DNA from 2 places in the Paramagnetospirillum magnetotacticum MS-1 genome. Region 2 is predicted to be linked to the other one. Evidence: predicted binding sites of a transcription regulator. Region 2 holds the regulator's gene; the other holds the start of a gene.
The links. Region 2 encodes LexA, which represses DNA repair genes until DNA is damaged. Its sites were predicted from a motif close to ATGTTCTANTTTGGTTC; they were not measured.
Positions count from the first base shown of each region.

Region 1: recA (recombinase RecA) is a predicted target of LexA. The motif match lies at 6,932-6,948, and genes of this name have one in related genera.

Region 1 is NZ_JXSL01000030.1:328,647-338,990, reverse strand. Features, by position in the region: gene CCC_RS14130 (PAS domain-containing protein) at 1-111, shown strand, start outside; gene CCC_RS14125 (methyl-accepting chemotaxis protein) at 89-1,399, shown strand; gene CCC_RS14120 (aspartate-semialdehyde dehydrogenase) at 1,692-2,708, shown strand; gene CCC_RS14115 (ABC transporter ATP-binding protein) at 2,797-3,615, shown strand; gene CCC_RS14110 (hydrogen peroxide-inducible genes activator) at 3,615-4,517, shown strand; gene CCC_RS14105 (class I SAM-dependent methyltransferase) at 4,567-5,358, shown strand; gene recA (recombinase RecA) at 5,758-6,837, opposite strand; gene CCC_RS14095 (PAS domain-containing protein) at 7,047-9,431, opposite strand; gene flhB (flagellar biosynthesis protein FlhB) at 9,421-10,344, opposite strand, start outside.
Region 2 is NZ_JXSL01000024.1:51,849-62,192, forward strand. Features, by position in the region: gene trpC (indole-3-glycerol phosphate synthase TrpC) at 1-98, shown strand, start outside; gene moaC (cyclic pyranopterin monophosphate synthase MoaC) at 98-595, shown strand; gene CCC_RS06970 (molybdopterin molybdotransferase MoeA) at 592-1,794, shown strand; gene lexA (transcriptional repressor LexA) at 1,934-2,641, shown strand; gene CCC_RS06980 (hypothetical protein) at 2,643-2,849, shown strand; gene CCC_RS06985 (AsmA family protein) at 3,219-3,977, opposite strand; gene CCC_RS06990 (benzoate-CoA ligase family protein) at 4,203-5,789, opposite strand; gene CCC_RS06995 (ABC transporter ATP-binding protein) at 5,835-6,545, opposite strand; gene CCC_RS07000 (ABC transporter ATP-binding protein) at 6,545-7,309, opposite strand; gene CCC_RS07005 (branched-chain amino acid ABC transporter permease) at 7,306-8,397, opposite strand; gene CCC_RS07010 (branched-chain amino acid ABC transporter permease) at 8,394-9,254, opposite strand; gene CCC_RS07015 (ABC transporter substrate-binding protein) at 9,434-10,344, opposite strand, start outside.

The sequences.
Region 1 (10,344 bases), on a different contig from region 2:
GAAAATGGTCATTCCGACCGCAAGGTGGGCATGGAAGCCGCCTTCCAGGCCGTTGTCGCCAAACTGCAAGGCGCGGGAGTGCCCTACGATGAATTCGTCTTCTCTCTCTAGGGCCTTGGCCGCCGCCGTCCTGTCGGCGGTGCTGTGCGGCATCGGCGCGGTAATCGCGCTCAGCCGAGGGACCCTGCTCGATGCCGGGGCCATCGGGCTGGCTGCCTTGGGGGCACTGGCTGCGCTGTTCTATCTCAACCGCGCGCGGGCCTCCATCCACCGGGCTTGCACCATTCTGGCCGAGGCCGGGGCCGGGCGTCTGGACGTGCGTGTGGTGGGGATCACTGAAGGCGGTGTCCTCGGCCAGCTGGACAAAGCGGTCAACCGCCTTCTCGATTTGACCGAGGCCTTCACCAAGGAGGCTGACGCTGCCATGACGCTGACCTCGGAAGGGCGTTATTTCCGCCACATCCTCACCGATGGCCTGGTGGGCGAATTCGCCGACCACGCCCGCCTGATCAACCAGGCGCTGAGCGAAATGGAAAAGCGTGCCCAGGCCTTCAGCGCCGAGGCCACCGGCGTGGGCAACACCATCAAGCATGTGACCCAGGTCGTGGCCTCCACCGCCACGGAACTGGAAGCCACCGCCCAGCAGATGTCCGATATCGCGTCCCAGACCAGCGAACAATCCACCCGCGTCGCCGGTGCGGCCGAGGACGCCTATTCCCATGTGGAATCCGTGGCCGCCGCCGCCGAGCAGGTGTCGTCGGGTATCCGCGACGTGGCTTCGCGCATCCAGGAATCGGCCCGCATGGCCCAGGAGACGGTGCGCGTCGCCACCGAGACCGACGAGGCCATCAACGGTCTCAATGTGGCGGCCCAGAAGATCGGCGAAGTGGTCAGCCTGATCACCGAGATCGCCGCCCAGACCAATCTTCTGGCGCTCAACGCCACTATCGAGGCGGCTCGGGCGGGCGAGGCGGGCAAGGGCTTCGCCGTGGTGGCCAACGAGGTCAAGCATCTGGCCAACCAGACGGCGCGGGCCACCGACGAAATTTCCAGCCAGATCAACGGCATGCGTCAGGCAACCGGCCAGGCCGTGGATGCGGTGCGCAATATTGCGGGCAAGATCCGCGAGATCAACGACAACGCCACCGGCATTGCCGCCACGACCGAGCAGCAAAGCGCGGCGGTGGCCGAAATGAGTCGGTCCATCCGCACCGTCGCCGCCGACGTGCAGACCGTGGCCGACACTATCGGCGAAGTGGCGTCGACGGCGGGCACCGCCACCGACGCCGCCGGTCAGGTGCTGATCGCTGCCGGTGATTTGGCCAGCCGTACGGTCAGCATGAACGACGATATCGACGCCTTCATCTCGCGGGTATGCTCGGGCATCAAGGGGAGCTGAGGCTCCCCACCCCTTTCCCCTTGCGCGGCGCAACGGCTTCCGTTAATGCTACGCCTTCCGATGGAGGACGTGATGTTCGTCTGCTTGTCCAAGGCAAACGGTTCCCACGCCCGGGGTTTCGCCCCGGCGGCGGCCTTCGTCACTACTAAAACCGGCACCACCAAGACCGCTTGAGCGGGCCGGTTCGTCACGATCGTACGAAAAAGGCCCGCGGCAAGTTTCCCGCGGGCCTTTTCGCATGCGAAAAAGCGCCAGGGATTGCAGGGGCTCCTGGAGACACGGAGAAGAGAAGATGGGTTACAAGGTTGCTGTGATCGGCGCTACGGGCAATGTGGGCCGGGCGATGCTGCAAATTCTGGCGGATCGCAAGTTCCCTGCCGATGAGGTCGTCGCCCTGGCCAGCGAGCGCTCGGTGGGCCGTGAGGTCTCCTTCGGGGACAAGGTACTGAAGTGCAAGGATCTGGCCACGTTCGACTTCAAGGGCTGCGATATCGCCTTGTCGTCGCCGGGCGCCAAGGTCTCCGCCCTGCACAGCCCGCGCGCCGCCGCCGCTGGCTGTGTGGTGATTGACAATACCTCGCACTTCCGCATGGAGCCCGACGTGCCCCTGGTGGTGCCCGAGGTCAACCCGGAAGCCATCGCCCAGTACAAGAAGCGCGGCATCATCGCCAATCCCAATTGCTCCACCATTCAGATGGTGGTTGCGTTGAAGCCGCTGCACAAGCTGGGCAAGATCAAGCGCGTGGTCGTCTCCACCTACCAGTCGGTGTCGGGCGCCGGTAAGGAAGGCATGGACGAACTTTACGACCAGACAAAGGGCATTCTGGTCCATGACGCCATCAAGCCGCAGAAGTTTCCCAAGCAGATCGCCTTCAACCTGATTCCTCAGATCGACGTCTTCATGGATGACGGCTCGACCAAGGAAGAGTGGAAGATGGTGGTGGAGACCGCCAAGATCCTCGATCCCGATATCTCGGTGACCGCGACTTGCGTGCGCGTGCCGGTCTTCGTCAGCCATTCGGAATCCATCAATGTGGAATTCGAGCGCCCCGTCAGCGTGGCCGAGGCCACCAAGGCCCTGCGCGAGGCCGAGGGCGTGGTGGTGATGGATACCCGCGAGCCGGGCGGCTATATCACGCCGCTCGACACCACCGGCGAAGACCCGGTCTATATCAGCCGCATCCGCAAGGACCCGACGGTCAAGAACGGCCTGAACTTCTGGTGCGTGGCCGACAACCTGCGTAAGGGCGCGGCCTTGAACGCCGTGCAGATCGCCGAGGTTCTCATCCGCGATTACCTGAAGAAGTAATTCCCTTCAGGTCCTGGTTTTGCGACGGCCACTCCTGCGAAGGGGTGGCCGTTTGCCGTTTCAGGCCCGGCGGTCTATCCTGTTTTTCATGAGTGACGCCTGCGCATCCCCCCTGGAGATTCGGATCGAGGGCCTGACCAAGGCCTTCGACGGGCACGAGGTGCTGTGTGGCGTGGATCTCGAAATCACCGCCGGGGCTTTCATCGCCGTGGTGGGGGGATCGGGGTGCGGCAAGAGCGTGTTGCTCAATCATATTCTTGGCCTGATGCAGCCCGATTCCGGTCGGGTCCTGGTCGCCGATCCTGACCGTGGCGACGGAACCTTGCTCGACCTTGCCGCCCTGGACGCTGACCGCATGGCCGATATCCATGTGCATTGGGGCGTGGTGTTTCAGCGCAACGCCCTGTTCTCCGGCACGGTTCTCGACAATATCGGCTTGTGGCTGGAAGAAATCGGCCATCAAAGCGAAGACGCGATCGCGGCCACGGCTGGCCGGGTGCTGGCGGCGGTGGGCCTGCCCTCCTCGCCGGATTTTCTGGCCGAGCGGGTGGAAGCCCTTTCGGGTGGCATGGCCAAGCGCATCGCCATCGCCCGCGCCCTGGCCATGGAGCCGCGTTGCCTGTTCTTCGACGAGCCGACCACCGGTCTCGACCCCGTAACCGCCTCGCAGATTCAGGACCTGCTGCAATCCACTCATGTGGATGACCGCGATGGGCGGGCGCGCACCACCATCGTGGTCACCCATGACAAGGATCTGCTCTGCCGGTTGCGGCCCAGAGTGGTGATGCTGCATCAGGGCCGCGTGTCCTTCGATGGTCCGTTCGAGGCCTTCGAATCCTCACGCTCGCCCATCATCCGTCCCTATTTTGAATTGATGCCCGTGTTGCATCAAAGAGGTCCTTCCTGATGGCGGCCCATCTGCCCACCTTGCGGCAATTGCGCTATCTGGTGGCTCTGGCCGAGCATCGCCATTTCGGTCGGGCCGCCGAGGCCTGCTTTGCGACCCAAAGCACTTTGTCGGCTGGTTTGCAGGAACTGGAAAGCCTGTTGGGCGCCACTTTGGTGGAGCGGACCAAGCGCAAGGTGCTGATGACGCCCTTGGGCGAAGAGGTGGTGGCCCGTGCCCGTGACCTTCTGCGCGGTGCAGAGGATTTGGCCGATCTGGCACGGGCACATGGCAAACCACTCTGTGGGCGTTTGCGGTTGGGGGTCATTCCCACCATCGCTCCCTTCCTGCTGCCCCGCGCCCTGTCCGGTCTGCGCGCCCAGTATCCCGATCTCAGGCTGGAACTGCGCGAGGATCTTACCGCGCGGCTCTTGGATCGGCTGGTCGCTGGCGAACTCGACGCCGCCGTTCTGGCGCTTCCCTATGATGCGCCCGAGATGGAGATGGCGGCCCTGGCGACGGATCCTTTCGTTCTGGCCTGTCCACCCACCCATCCCCTGGCCGAGCGTGAGATGGTAAGCGGCGCCGATCTGGCCCAGGTGGATCTGTTGCTGCTGGAAGAGGGGCATTGCTTGCGCGAGCATGCTCTGGCTGCCTGTTCCCTGCCTGCCCCCAGGAGGGGAGAGGGCGTGATGGGTACCAGTCTTGGCACCCTGGTGCAGATGGTGGCCTCGGGCATGGGGGTCACCTTGTTGCCACGTCTTGCGGTCGAGGCCGGGATTCTGGCCGGAACAGATCTGGTGACCCGCCCCCTGGCCATGGGCGGTTCTCGTCTCTTGGGTTTGGCCTGGCGTAGATCCAGTGCCAGAAAAGACGAATACCGTCTTCTGGGCCAGGTTCTTTTCCAGATTGACAGGCCATGACGGATCCCGCCTTTTTGGCTTTCGCGATGTTCGAGTGAGTGAGGTTGATATGTCCATTCTGCCCCGGTTGATGAAGGCATATAAGGACCAGGGACTGATGCCGCTGACCGGTTATTCACCAGCGCATTTCGGCGGTTTTCCGGATGCTCACTTCACTTGCTTTATCAATCCTGACAAGACGATCGTGGGCGTTATGGGGCTTGCCTTGCAGGAGCTGATGTTCATGGAGCCCTTGGGTGCCATGTTGTCGCCCAAGAATATTCTGGTGATTGGTAATGCTCTTGGGTGGAGCACGATTGCTTTGGGCATGATTTTTCCGCACGCGCGTATCGTCTCCATTGATCCTAATCAGGACGGTAACGCCCTTACCAACCGGATTGCCCGGGCGTGTGGGCTTAATATCAAAGCTGAAGCAGGATTCTCCCCAGGGGATGTTGAACTCATGGCCGTCAGACATCTGGGTGGGAAGGTGGATCTTTTCCTTATCGATGCCATCCACAGTAATGAGGCTGTAATCGTTGATTTTAGCGCGTGCAGGACGGTGGCCGCAGAGGATGCCGTTTATATTTTCCACGATGTGATTAATTGCGGCCTCGTGGATGCCATCAATCATATTCGCAGGTCGAGCGGGTTGACCACCCAGGTCCTGACCCGCACACCCTCGGGCATGGCCGTTGCCTATGGCACCGTGCCTCAAGAGGTTGCCGAATATGTGGCTTGTTTCACCGATGATAATCTCAATGCGTATCGGGCCTATCGTACCGCAGCCATGGAAGCCCATGGCAAACTGGCCACAGCAACCAGTTTGGACCCGTTGGGCGAACATATCGCAAAGTTGTAGGAGGTTGGGCGCTGGACCGACGGATCTAGAGCGATGAACGTCAAATCTGGCGCACACCGCGATTAGCCGCCATTGAAGGCGGCGGCCAAGCGGCCGGAAGGCCGGGCTAATATCAAATCCCGGTGATCGGAACCGATCACCGGGATCGCCCTCATTCGGCGGACAGGCGCTGCGCGCCTTTACCTTCCGCGCCATAAGGCGCGCGGCCCCTTGGGCCTATCCAAATCCCGATGAGTCCTGCTTATCGAGATTTGGCGTAAGGCAGAGGGACAAACATCAAACAGACCATCGTGCGTCATGTTTGACGCGCGATGGTCTAATTGCCTGACAAAAGTGCTCTCAGCACTCGGGCCACCCGCATTGCCGCGGGTGGCCCTGTGGTTTTCGCACCCGCGAGGGTTATTCCTCGACCGGCGTGCCGTCCAGGTCGCCGGGACCGGCGGCCAGGGCCTCGGAGATGAGGCCGGCATTCTGGCGGATGGCGCCTTCGATCTCGGCGGCCATGGCCGGATTGTCGCGCAGGAACTGCTTGGCGTTCTCGCGGCCCTGGCCGATGCGGGTGGAGTTGTAGGAGAACCAGGCCCCCGATTTCTCCACCACATTGGCCTTGACGCCCAGATCGATGAGCTCGCCCATCTTGGAGATGCCTTCGCCATACATGATGTCGAAGTCCACCACCTTGAACGGCGGAGCCAGCTTGTTCTTCACCACCTTGACGCGGGTCTGGTTGCCCACGACCTCGTCCCTGTCCTTGATGGCGCCGACCCGGCGGATCTCCATGCGCACCGAGGCGTAGAACTTGAGCGCGTTGCCGCCGGTGGTGGTCTCGGGATTGCCGAACATCACGCCGATCTTCATGCGGATCTGGTTGATGAAGATGACGATGGTTTTGGACTTGGATACCGAACCGGTCAGCTTGCGCAGCGCCTGGCTCATCAGGCGGGCGTGCAGGCCCATATGGTTGTCGCCCATCTCGCCTTCCAGCTCGGCGCGGGGCACCAATGCGGCCACCGAATCCACCACCAGAACGTCCACGGCGCCGGAGCGTACCAGGGTGTCGGCGATTTCCAGGGCCTGCTCGCCAGCGTCGGGCTGGCTGATCAGCAGCTCGTCCAGGGCGACGCCCAGCTTACGGGCATAGGAGGGGTCAAGCGCGTGTTCGGCATCGACGAAGGCGCAGGTGCCGCCCTTCTTCTGCGCCTCGGCGATGATGTGCAGCGCCAGGGTGGTCTTGCCCGAGCTTTCCGGGCCATAGACCTCGATGATACGGCCGCGCGGAACGCCGCCGATGCCGAGCGCCACATCAAGGCCCAGGGATCCGGTGGAGACCACTTCGGTCTCGACCACCTGATCCTTGCCGCCCAGCTTCATGATGGAGCCCTTGCCGAATGCCCGCTCGATCTGGCTGACGGCAGCTTCCAAAGCCTTCTGTCTATCCATGGTATCCTTGTCCACGAGACGCAATGCAGCCTGAGACATGGCCGTTCCCCTTCATCTATCCCGAACCGGGCGGTTCCGCAATGAGGAATACCGTACACGAACGAGAGGAGAACGCAAGGGGAATTGTTCGCGTTTGTTCTAATTCGGTTCTGGCGTCGTCGCCCGAGGGTAAGAGGGTGAGGGGCGGGGTCCAGGGGCCCTTGCCCCTGGCTGGGGTGCGCGGGCGCCTCTGCTGTTCCACCCTGACGTCACCCCTCGTCCATCACCTGTTTCACCGCCCCCGCCAATTGCTTCAGCGAGAAGGGTTTAGGCAGGAAGTGGATTCCGGCATCGGGGTCGATGCCGTCGCGGGCGACGTCTTCGGAATAGCCGGAGATGAGGATCACCTTGATGGCGGGGCGTTCCATACGGACAAAGCGGGCCAGCGTCACGCCGTCCATGCCGGGCATGACCACGTCGGAGATGAGGACTTCGATGGGCTCGCCGCCGTTCAGGACCTCCATGGCCTGTTCGCCGGATCGGGCTTCGATGACGGTATAGCCTTTGTTCCTGAGGGCGCGGGCACCGAACAGGCGGACGGCGTCCTCGTCTTCCACCAGTAAAATGGTTCCCGAGCCGGTAAGGTCGGTTCCGACGGCTTCCGATTGCACCGGTGCGCGTTTGGTCTCGGCGGCCGGGTCGGCGTCGATGCGGGGCAGATAGATGGAGAAGATGGTGCCCTGGCCGGGCTCTGACTCCACGAAGATGAAGCCATCGGTCTGGCGCACGATGCCATAGACGGTGGACAGGCCCAGGCCAGTTCCGGCGCCCACTTCCTTGGTGGAGAAGAAGGGCTCGAAGATGCGGGCCAGGTTTTCCTTGCCGATGCCGGTGCCGGTATCGGCCACCTCGATCTGCACATAGTCTCCGGCGGGCATCAGTTCGGGGCCGCGCTGGACGGGCTGGTCCACATGGACGGTGTTGGTGCGGATGGTCAGCGCGCCGCCGCCCGGCATGGCGTCCCTGGCATTGACGGCGAGGTTGATGATGACCTGATCGAACTGGCCGGGATCCACGCGCACCAGGCCTAGGGCGCGGCCATGGACCATGCGCAGTTCGATGGTCTCGCCCAGCAGGCGGCGCAGCAGGTTGGAGAGCTCCGCCAGGGCGTCGGTGACGTTGAGCAGGCGGGGCTGCAGCGCCTGCCGGCGCGAAAAGGCCAGCAATTGGCGCACCAGGGAGGCGGCGCGGTTGGCGTTCTGCTTGACCTGCATGATATCGGCGAAGCTGGGATCGCCCGCGCCGTGGCGCTGCAGCAGCAGGTCGCAAAAGCCGATCATGGCGGTCAGCAGATTATTGAAATCATGGGCCACGCCGCCGGCCAACTGCCCCATGGCCTGCATCTTCTGGCTCTGGGCGAACTGCATTTCCAGGTTGCGTTGCTCGGTGGCGTCGATGAAGTGGATGACCAGACCGGAAATCTCGCCGTCTTCGTGGCTGGGGCTGACGAAAAGCTGGGCGATGAGGTTGCGCCGCCCTTTCAGGCGCACTTCCAGATGAGTGCCGGGGGTAGAGCCCGCGATCACCTTGCCCAATTGCTCGGAAGCCGCCGCGCGGTTCTCCTCGGCCACCACGTCAATGACGGGGCGCCCGATCATGTCGTCGCGGTCGATGCCCAGCATGGCCTGAAGCGCCAGATTGCACGCCCCCACGCCGCCGTCCAGATCCACCAGGGCGATGCCCACGGGCGCGTCGTCGAACAGCCAGCGGAAGCGGCGCTCGGCGGCGCGCAGCGCCTTTTCCCATTGCTGTTCCGGCACCAGATCGCGCACGACGACGGAGCGGGTGAACATCTCGCCGCCCTCGTCGAAGACCGAATGGGCGACCAGGGCCTGGAACACCTCGCCCGAGCGGCCGCGCAGGCGCAACTCGGCCCGTTCCTCTTCCGGGTTGGGGACGATTCCGAAGACATCAGCCAGATTGTGGCCGACGATCTCGTCGCCGCTCTTGCCCAGCCATTCGGCCAGACGCTGGTTGACATAACGCACCGTGCCATCGGCATCGGCCGAGTAGCAGCCCACCGGCAGCAGGTCGACGAAGTCGGACAGAAGCTCGTTTTCGCGCCGCAAGGTCTCTTCGATGGCGCGGCGGGCGCTGACATCCTCGGCGATCCAGGCCACGGCCTGGGGCGTGCCCGCCGGGCGGACCTCCAGGGTGAACCATTCGCGTCCGCCCCCCGCCGAGACCAGACTGACCTCGGTGCGCCGGGGCGCGCCCACGGACGCCGCGGCGTCGAGACGCTCCATCTCGGCCAGGGCGCGGTCGTCATCGGCGGCCAGGGATTTGAGCGGGGCCAGGGGATCGGAGGCCGGTCCCAGCAGGCGGCGCGCCGCCTGATTGCGGTAAAGCTCGGCACCAATGCTGGCGACCACCAGAACCGCGCGGCTTTCCGAATCCAGCGCTCCGGCCAGGATTGCGGCATCTCCGGCCGGGCGGCGCGCGCCGAGCAGCAGTTTCCCCCCAGACAACGCCGCCACCAGGGCGGCCGCCGCGATGGCTGGCCAGCCAGCCTCGGCCACGCCCAGCACGGCGGTTCCGGCCACCGAGGCGGCCAGGCAGAGAACCAGCGGAGAGGCAATGGCGTCAGTGCGCAAGTTCACCCTTCAGCTTCATGACGTAACCGATGATTTCCGCCACGGTCTTGTAGTGTTCGGGCGGGATTTCCTCGTCCAGTTCCACCGTGGCGTAAAGCGCGCGGGCGAGCGGCGGATTCTCGACGATGGGCACTTCATTCTCGGTGGCCAGATCGCGGATGCGTTTGGCGATCAGATCCACGCCCTTGGCCACCAGGACGGGCGCGCCCATGGAATCCTGGTCGTATTGCAGCGCCACCGCGTAGTGAGTCGGGTTGGTCACCACTACGCTGGCCTTGGGCACGGCGGCCATCATGCGCTGGCGGGCGCGCTGCATGCGCAATGCGCGCAGGCGGCCCTTGATCATGGGGTCGCCTTCGGTCTGCTTGTGCTCGTCCTTGATCTCCTGCTTGGTCATCTTCATCTGCTGATTGAAGGCCCAACGCTGGTAGAACCAGTCGGCGGCGGCCAGCACGAAGACCATCAGCACCACGATCATGATCATGGCGATCACCTGATGGCGCATATAGTCCAGCACGGCCATCAGGTCCAGCGCCGCTAGTCCGGCGTATTCGCTCATATGCGATTTCAGCACCAGGAAGATGACGAAGCCGATGGCGCTGACCTTGAACAGCGACTTGGCGAATTCGACCAGATTGCGGCCCGAGAAGATACGCGTGATGCCCTTCATGGGGCTCAGCTTGGAAAAATCCATGGTCAGCTTGTCGGGCAGGAACATCAGGCCGCTTTGCCCCATGGCCGAGACCAGGGCCAGAACCACCAGCATCATCATGGGCAAGACCAGAATCTTGAGCATATCCATGGTGATCATGCTCAGCAGATTCCCCACATCCGATTGTTCCATGGGGAAGGCGTGGGGATGCTCGATGAAGGGGAGCAGCAGGCGGCCCATGTCGCGGGCCATATAGGGAGC
Region 2 (10,344 bases):
GTGTCCGGCGTTTCCTGATCGGCGAGGCCCTGATGCGTCGCCCCGATGTGGAACAGGCGGTCAAGATCTTGCTGGCTGGCGCGGGTCCGGCCACCTGATGGGCGCCCCCACGACCAAGGATGGCCTCACCCATTTCGACCCGGACGGCAATGCCGTCATGGTCGATGTCTCGGCCAAGGCGGAAACCGCCCGTGTGGCGGTGGCGCGTGGCTCGGTGGTCATGGCGCCTGAAACCCTGGCCCTGATCGCGGCGCGCGGCATGAAGAAGGGCGATGTACTGAGCGTCGCCCAACTGGCCGGGATCATGGGCGCCAAGCGCACCCCCGACCTGATTCCGCTCTGCCACCCGCTGGCACTGTCCTCGGTCGGCGTCGAGCTCAGCCTTGATACCGACGCCTCGGCCGTCCATATCGAAGCCACCTGCAAGCTGGTAGGACGCACCGGGGTTGAGATGGAGGCGCTGACCGCCGTCTCGGTGGCGGCGCTCACCGTCTACGACATGTGCAAGGCGGTGGATAAATCCATGCGCATCGAGAATATCCGCCTGATTCACAAATCGGGCGGCAAATCAGGCATCTACGAGGCCAAGGAATGATCTCCGTCGAGGTGGCGCGCGAAACCCTGCTGACCGGCATCAAGCCGGTGGGCACCGAGGTGATTTCCCTGTCCCAGGCCACGGGCCGCATCCTGGCCGAGGACCTGACGGCGCGCGTTTCTCATCCGCCGGTGGCGGTCTCGGCCATGGACGGTTATGCGGTCCGGGCCGAGGATCTGGCCCAGGTTCCTCATACCCTCCAGATGATCGGCCAATCCGCCGCCGGAGCCGCCTTCACCGGAACGGTGGGGCCTGGACAATGCATCCGCATCTTCACAGGCGCCCCGGTGCCTAAAGGCGCCGACGCCGTCATCATGCAGGAGAACACCCGCCGGGACGCCGAGCGCATCGAGATCCTGACCTCCGCTCCTGCGGGCCGCCATGTGCGCCCCGCCGGTCTCGACTTCGCGGCTGGCGACATGCTGATTCCGGCGGGAACGGTCATGGGCGGGCGCACCGTCGGTCTGGCGGCGGCCATGAACATTCCCAACCTGCTGGTGCGCCGCAAGCCCCGTATCGCCATCCTGTCCACCGGTGACGAGATCGTCCTGCCCGGTGATCAGCCCGGCCCCTCCCAGATCGTCGGCAGTAACGGCCCCGGTCTGGCCGCCATGGTCACCGCGCTGGGCGCCGAGGCCATCCATCTGGGCATCGCCAAGGACACCCGGGATTCGCTGGACACCATGATCAAGGCGGCGGCGGGCGCCGATATGCTGGTCACCACGGGCGGCGCCTCGGTGGGCGACTATGATCTGGTGCAGGACGCGCTGAAGAGCGCGGGCATGAATCTCGGCTTCTATCAGGTGGCCATGCGGCCGGGAAAGCCGCTGATGTTCGGCGACATGAAGGGCATTCCCGTTCTCGGCCTGCCGGGCAATCCGGTCTCGTCCATGGTCTGCGCCATCATCTTCCTCGAGCCCGCCATCCGGGCACTGACCGGGCGGTCCACCGTCACCCAGGCCATCAATGCCCTGCTGGGCCGCGATCTGCCGCCCAATGACGCCCGCATGGAATTCATGCGCGGCACCCTGGAACGCACCGATGACGGTCTGGTGGTGGCCCTGCCCTTCGAACAGCAAGACAGCGCCGTCATCTCGGGATTGGCGCGGGCCACCTGTCTGGTGGTGCGCCCCCCCCATGCCCCCACCGCCCAGATGGGCGACATGGTGCAGGTCATTCCGCTGCCCGCCGTTCTCTGAGTTCCCCAGGCTCTTAGGGAAACAAAACGGAATCATCCGTGCAAATTCCCCTTGACCATCAGGAGGAACGCGAATAGAACAAAAGCAGATGGTTTGTTCTTTGTTCCCGGAACAGACTCACGGAAGGGGGAAAACCGCGATGCTGACCCGCAAGCAATATGAATTGTTGATGTTCATCGACGAACGGCTTCGCGCCACCGGAATTTCCCCCTCCTTCGACGAGATGAAGGACGCACTGGACCTCAAGTCCAAGTCGGGCATCCATCGCCTGATCACCGGGTTGGAGGAACGCGGCTTCATCCGCCGCCTCGCCCACCGCGCCCGCGCCCTGGAAGTGGTCCGCCTGCCGGAAAACCGCCATGACCAGACCCTGCCGCCACCCGCAAAGGCCTTTGCCCCCAATGTGATCAAGGGCGGCTTCGCCAGCCAGCAATTGGTGGGCGCGCCGGTGGCCGTGCCGTCGGACTCGGTCAGCCTGCCGCTTTACGGCAAGATCGCTGCCGGTACCGCCATCGAGGCGCTGAGCGATCACTCCCGCAGCATCGACATCCCCGCCTCCATGCTGGGCAGCGGCAATCACTACGCGCTCACCGTCGAGGGCGATTCCATGATCGAGGCTGGCATCAATGACGGCGACACCGTGGTCATCCGCTCCTGCGACAGCGCCGAAACGGGAACCATCGTGGTCGCCCTGGTGGACGACACCGAGGTGACGCTGAAGCGCCTGCGCCGCAAGGGCACCTCGGTCGCCCTGGAACCCGCCAACAAGGCCTATGAGACCCGCGTCCTGCCCCCCGACCGGGTCAAGGTCCAGGGCCGCCTCGTCGGCCTGCTTCGGAGCTACTGAAATGGGAAGCTTTCGCCCCCTTCGCTTCGGCTTCACCGCCGATGGCAATCCGGCCCAGGACGGCCGCGCCGAGATGAGCGTCACCTATCTGGGCCGCGTCTCGCGCCGCCAGGCCGAGGCCGACGCAAGGCGCAGATTCGAGGAATGGTCCCGTCTGGGCAATTCCCTGTCCCGCCTGCGCGGCGCCAATCAGGTCGTGCTGGGGTAGTTTCTGTGGGCTCCGCCCACGCCCGCAAAGGGCCCAAGGCCCTTTGATCCCCTTGGATTATTGGGAATGGGTCGAGGGACTTAGAGCTTGTCTGAAGCAAGCTGAATCAACACCATTTCACCGTCATCCCGGCCTTGAGCCGGGATCCAGGGGGAGCAACATCAAGCGTTACTGCTCGCGACTCCTGGGTCCCGGGTCGAGCCCGGGACGACGAGGCAAAGTGGTACAGCCTCAAGTCGGGCAGACTAAAAAGACACGACGCGACAGGTCCCCGGCGGGTGCAGGGCAGCACTCCGCGGCCTTTTCTTTCATCTTCAAAGCAAAGCCCCCCGGACCATGCGATCCGGGGGGCCTTTTCTTCAGCCGATCCTACTTCCCGAACAGGCCCTTGACCGCACCGGCCGCGTCGCCGGGAACCAGGGCCTTGGCCTTGTCGCCGACCCCACCCAGCAGATTACCGAAGCTGGTGGCGGATTTCAGCGCGCCATTGACCAGGGAATCCATGACCTTCTGGGCCACCTGGGCGGAAGAAGCGCCGCCCGAATCCTTGCCGATATTGGTCAGCACGATATCGCCCAGCTTGGCCGTGCCCTCGGCGCCGGGAATGCCGCCCGCCGCCAACTTGACCTGACCGCCGGTGATGGCCAGACGCTCAATGACCAGCTTCTTTTCTTCGTCCTTGGAAGCAGTCTTGGCGGGTTCGGCCTTGGCATCGCTGCCGCCATGCTTGGCGGTGAAGGCCTTCACGTTCTTCTGAATGGCGTCGATATTGCTGCCGCCTGAGGCCATCTCATAGGCCACGAAGGGCGAGGCCACGGTGATGTCCTTGACCACGATGGGGTTCTTGTTGAGCGAACCGGTATCGAGCGCCAGGGCGATCTCGCCCAGCCGGATGGCGGGATCCGACGAGAAACCGGGCGGATTGGCGACCGTCAGGCCCGCGATGGAGCCCTTGCCCTCGGACAGCGAGATTTTCACCGCGCCGACGGAAACCTTCACCCCGGTCACCTGGGAGCCCACATCCTCGATCACCTTCTTGACGATGGAGTCCAGCGACGACAGCAGGAACACCGCCGCCCCGATGATCACCGTCACCACAACACCGGCACCAATAAGCAGCTTACGCATGGAAAGCCCCCGACCATGATTAACGAGCGCTCAGTGTGAGCCGGGGCGCCGGGAATGTCGATAGGGCTAAGGACCGAGCCTCCCCGGCGTTAACTGCAGGGCCCGGCCCTGCACCCGCCAGGGACTTAGTCCCTGGACCCCATTCCGATGAAGGGGATCAAAGGGCCCAAGGCCCTTTGCGGGTGTGGGCGGAGCCCACAAAGACCTTAAACGTTAGGCGGCTCCCTACATCTGCGCCAAGCTGCCCCGCAGTTTGAAGCGCTGGATCTTGCCGGTGGCGGTCTTGGGAAGCGCCTCGACGAATTCGATCCAGCGGGGGTATTTGTAGGGCGCCAGCTTGGCTTTGACATAGGCCTGAAGCTGTTCCTTCAGGACTTCCGAGCCGGTCTCGCCGGGCGCCAGGACCACGAAGGCCTTGGGCTTGACCAGGCCTTCGGCGTCGGCCTCGCCGACCACGGCGGCTTCCAGAACCATTTCGTGGGAGATAAGCGCGGCCTCCACCTCGAAGGGCGAGACCCAGATGCCGCCGACCTTCAGCATGTCGTCGCCACGACCGGCATAGCGGTAATAGCCGTCTTCATCCACGTAGTATTTGTCACCCGTATGGGTCCATTCGCCACGGAAGGTCTTGAGCGACTTTTCGCGCTGGTTCCAATAGGCCACCGCCGAGCTGGGACCGCGCACCACCAGTTCACCCATCTCGCCCTGAGGAACTTCGTGCCCGTCATCGGTGCAGATCTTGAGATCGTAGCCCGGCACCGGCTTGCCCGACGTGCCGTAGCGGACCTCGCCATGGCGATTGGACAGGAAGATGTGCAGCATTTCAGTAGAACCCAGACCGTCGAGAATGGCGGCGCCGAAGCGTTCCTCCCAGCGGCGGCCCACATCCTCGGGCAAGGCTTCGCCCGCCGAGACGCAGGCGCGCAGGCGGGTGGACGAGGTTTCGCGCTTGTACTGCGGATCGGCCAGGATGGTGCCGTACAGGGTGGGCACGCCGTAGAAGATGGTGGGCTGATGATCTTTGAGGATCTTCATCACCGCTTCGGGGGTGGGACGATCCTTCAGCAGCACCGAAGTGGCGCCCACATGCAGCGAGAAGGTCATGCCGTTGCCCAGGCCATAGGCAAAGAACAGCTTGGCCGCCGAGAAGGTGACGTCGTCCTCGCGGATGCCCAGGACCTGCTGGCCGTAATGAACGGCGGTGGCGGGCAGGTCGCGCTGGAGGTGAACGGCGCCCTTGGGCGCGCCGGTGGAACCCGAGGAGTAAAGCCAGAAGGCCACATCATCGCGGGTGGTCTCGGCGGTCTTGAGCTTGGGCTCGGCGGCCGCCATCAGGTCGGAGAGCAGCCTGTGGCCATGGCCGTTCTTGCCCGAGATGATCACATGTTCCAGCGTGGGCAGATCAGGCAGGATGGGCTCGACCTTGTCGAACAGCTCCTCGCTGATCACCAGGACGCGGGCGCGGGAGTCCGACAGCATGTAGCCGTAATCGCCGGTGGTCAGCAAGGTGTTCAGCGGAATGGGGACAATCCCCGCCTTGATGGCGCCCCAGAACACCGAGGGAAAATCCACGGTGTCGAGCATGATCATGGCGATGCGGTTCTCCATGTGCAGGCCCAGACCTTTGAGCGCATTGCCCGCCCGGTTCACCTTCTCGGCCAACTGGCCATAGGTGTGGCTGCCATCCGCATCGACGAAGGCCACCTTGTCGGCCCGACCGTCCTTGATGTGGCGGTCGATGAACCAGGTGGCGGCGTTATAATCGCGCGGAATGTCGAGCGCATGCTCGGACGAGGCATTGGGGGACGTCATGACGTATTCTCCTTCCTCTCAATCATTTTGCGACTGCTTTGTCGGTCACAATCCGATATGCCGTTCGAGTATGCTCGAATCGCTTTTCAGTTGCTGTGGGCCGCCATCGAACACCACCTCGCCCTTGACGAGGATGACATGACGGTCGGCGAGGTCCAAGAGGACCCCCACATTCTTGTCCACCACGATGGTGGCGATGCCGGTTTCCTTGACATGGCGCACCACCCGCCAGATTTCGCGGCGGATGAGCGGGGCTAAGCCCTCGGTGGCCTCGTCCAGGATCAGCAGATGGGGATTGGTCATGAGCGCGCGGCCGATGGACAGCATCTGCTGTTCGCCACCCGACAGATGGGTGCCCAGATTGTCCAGACGCTCGGCCAGACGGGGAAAGGTCTCCAGCACCCGCTCATAGGTCCAGTCGTCCCGCCCGTCCACGCCCTTGCGCGCCGCCATCACAAGATGCTCGCGCACGGTGAGGTTATGGAACATGCCGCGTCCTTCGGGGACATAGGCGATGCCACGGCGGATGATGGCCGAGGTCTCCTGGCCGGTCACATCCTTGCCCCGGACCGAAACCTTACCCTGGCGGGGAGTGACGATGCCCAGCAGGCTTTTCAGCAGCGTGGACTTTCCCATGCCGTTGCGGCCCATCAGCGCCAGAGTTTCGCCCTCGCCGACGCGGAAATCCACGCCATGCAGGATATGACTGGCGCCGTAATAGGTGTGCAGGCCGGAAGCCTCGAGGAAGAGTTCCATCAATAGGCCTCCGCCCCGTCGCCGAGATAGGCGTCCTGCACTGCCTTGCTGGCGCGGATCTGGTCCAAGGGCCCGCTTTCCAGCAAGGTGCCGTTGACCATCACCGACAGCACCTTGGCGATGGCGAAGACCGCGTCCATGTCGTGTTCGATGAGGATCAGGGTATAGCTGCGGGCCAGATCCTGCAGCAGACGGACCATGCCCTCGGATTCCTCCTTGCCCATGCCAGCCAGGGGCTCGTCGAGGACCAGAACCTGGGGCGCGGTGGCCAGAACCATGGCGATCTCCAACTGACGCTGCTCGCCATAGGACATGGTCCCCGCCATGCGCCCCGCCCTGGACGCCAGCCCGGCCCGCTCCAGGGCCTCGGACGCCCGGGCGGACACCTCGCGATAGGCGGCGGCGGGGCGCAGGAAGCGCATGGAATGGGGCAGCAGCGACTGCGCCGCCAGACGGCAATTCTCGAAGCAGGTGAAGCTGGGGAAGATATTGGTCTTCTGGTACGACCGCCCGATGCCCAGCCGCGCCACTTTGTGGGCGGGCAAGCGGGTGATGTCCGAGCCCTTGTACATCACATGGCCGCCCGAGGCGGGGAGATGCCCGGTCAGCAGGTTGACGAAGGTGCTCTTGCCCGCACCGTTAGGACCGATGATGGCGTGGGCCTCGCATTCCTTGAAGCCGATGGAGACCGCATTGACCGCGATCAGGCCGCCGAAGGACTTGGTCAGGCCCTTGGTCTCGAAAAGGAAGGGAGAGACGCTCATGGCTCGCCCTCCCCTTTCTTGGCCGGTTCTGTTTGTCCCTCAAGCGCCGGGCGGTCGCTCTCGCTCCCTTGGCTCCTCCGCTGCGCTTCGGGCGCCTCATTGGCGCCGCGCTCGGCCAAGGCCTCACTCGTTCCACACCACTGCAAAAGCAGGCCCGCCACGCCCTTGGGCAGGGCGAGGACAATGGCGATGACCAGCGCGCCCATGGGTAGCAGCCAGTGCTCGGTCACCGCTTCCAGACCGAAATGGGCCAGTTCCAGGATGAAGGCTCCCAGGACGGGACCGAACAGGGTGCCCATGCCGCCCAGGATGACCATGACCAGCACATGGCCCGACTGATGCCAACCCAGCATGGCGGGACTGACGAAGCCATATTGGGTGGCGGCCAGGAATCCGGCCAACCCGGCCAGGGCGCCCGCGATGGTGAAGGCCACCAGTTTGTAGGCGGTGGGATTGAAGCCCAGGCCTCGCACCCTGCCCTCGTTGACGCCAATGGCGGCCAGGACACGGCCGAAGGGCGAGGCCAGCACCACGCGCAGTAACGCATAGACCGCCACCAATGCGCCCAGCACGGTGAAGAAGAAGGCCTGCTTGTTCTCCAGATTGATCAGGGTGAGGCCAAAGGCCTCGACGCTGGGCTTGACGTAGATGTAAGCCCCGTCCGATCCCCCCGCCAGCTTGGAATCGTTGAAGAAATAATAGCCCATCTGGCCGAAGGCCAGGGTCACCATGATGAAGTAGATGCCAGCGGTGCGAATGGCTAGAAAGCCCACCACCGCCGAGGCCGCAGCGACAACGGCCATTGTGGCGGGCAGCGCCACCCAGACATTGGCCGCCTCGTATTGCGGGCTCAGTATTGCCAGCATATACCCGCCCAATCCGAAGAAGGCGGCATGGCCAAGACTGACCAGCCCGGCCACGCCGACCAGCAGGTCGAGGCTCATGGCCAGGATGGCCAGGATCATGATGCCGGTCAGCTTTTGCAGCAGGAAGGCGTATTTGGCGCTAAAGGCCAGCGGCCCCCAGACCGGAAACAGGGCCAGGACCGCCAGGGCCAGCAGCAGGATCAGGGACAGCCGCCGGGTCATGCGAACAACCCTCTCGGCTTCCACAACAGCACCGCCGCCATGACGCCATAGACGGTGAAGCTGGCGAAATCGGGAACGAAGACCTTGCCGAAAGTGTCGGCCAGACCGATCAACATGGCGCCGAGAAAGGCGCCCTTGATGGAGCCCACGCCGCCGATCACCACCACCACGAAACACAGGATCAGGACGGAATCGCCCATGCCCGGCGCCACCGAGGTGATGGGGGTCGAGATGGCGCCTGCCAGCCCGGCCAGGGCGGCGCCCAGAGCGAAGACCACGCCGAACAGCAGCTTCACATTGATGCCCAGCGCCGCCACCATGTCGCGGTTCGACGCACCCGCCCTCACCCACATGCCAAAACGGGTCCGCGTGATCACCAGATACATGGCCACCGCCAGCACGGCGCAGACGCCCGAAAGCATCAGGCGATAGACGGGATAGGACAAGGTATCGGTCAGCCGGATGGACCAGTTGAGCGCGGCGGGCACCGTCACGCCGTGCACATCGGCGCCCCAGATCATGCGGGTCGCCTCGTTGAAGATGAGGATCAGGCCATAGGTCAGCAACACCTGATCCAGATGGTCGCGGCGGTAAAGGGTGCGGACCAGCAGGGCCTCGATCACATAGCCGATGGCGGCGGAAATGGGCAGTGACAGCACGACCGCCGCCGTCAGGCTGCCCGTGGTCCGGGCCAGCCAATAGGCCAGATAGGCACCCAGCATATAGAAGGCGCCGTGGGCCAGATTGATGATGCCCATGATGCCGAAGATCAGGGTCAGCCCCGAGGCGACCAGGAACAGCAGCAGCCCGTACTGGACGCCGTTCAGCACCTGAATCAGAAAAAACCAGAAATCCATCGTGGCTCCAGACCGCCAGAAACCGACCAGCTCTTGAACGCCCTTTCTCGTCACCCCCGCGCAAGCGGGGGTCCATGCCCGACACCTTCCGATCCCAACCACAAGGGGTGAAGTGGAAGGCCACATGGATTCCCGCCTGCGCGGGAATGACGAAACAGGGAAAACGCCTGGCTCTGTCCTCAGCCCATCTTGCAGCCGATGGCGGGATCGGCCAGGGCCTTTTCCGCCACGCCGACCACCACTTCCTGGCCGCCCTTGACCTGGCGCAGATAGATGTCCTGAACCGGGTTATGGGCCTTGGACAGGGTGAAGGTGCCGCGCGGGCTCTTGATCACCGCCTTTTCCATGGCGGCGATCAGATCAGCCTTGGCCGCGCTGTCGCCCTTGACCGCTCCCAAGCCCTGGAACATCAACTGGGCCGCGTCATAGCCCTGTACCGCATAGACATCGGCCTCCTTGGTGAAGGCCTTGCGATAGGCGGCGCGGAAGGTCTTGTTATCCGCCGTATCCAGCGCATCGGCGTAATGCAGGGTGGTGAGAACGCCCTCGGCCGCCTCGCCCTGCTCCCTCAGCACGCCGTCGGTGAGGAAACCCGGCCCCATCAGCGGAATGGATTTAAGACCCGCCGCGGCGTAATCCTTGACGAATTTCAGCGCGCCCGATCCGGCGAAGAAGGCAAAGACGCCGTCGGGCTTCAGAGCGGCGATCTCGGTGAGATTGGCCTGAAACTCCTCTTGCGGGAAAGGCACCAGGATCTGCTTGGCCACCTTGCCGCCCGCCTTGGTGAATCCCTGTTCGAAGCCAGTCACGGCCTCTTCGCCCGCCGCGTATTTCCACGACATGGTGACCACGTTCTTCATGCCGCGATCCATGGCGACCTTGCCCATGGGATAGGCGGTCTGCCAATTGGTGAACGAGGTGCGGAAGATATTGGGAGCGCAGAGCGGACCCGTCGCGGCGCCAGCCCCGGCATTGGCGATGATGGCGATGGTGCCGGTCTCGCGTACCACCTTGACCATGCCCAGCGCCACGCCGGAATGGACCGGCCCGACCACGAAGTCGACATTCTCGCCCGTCACCAGCTTGTTGG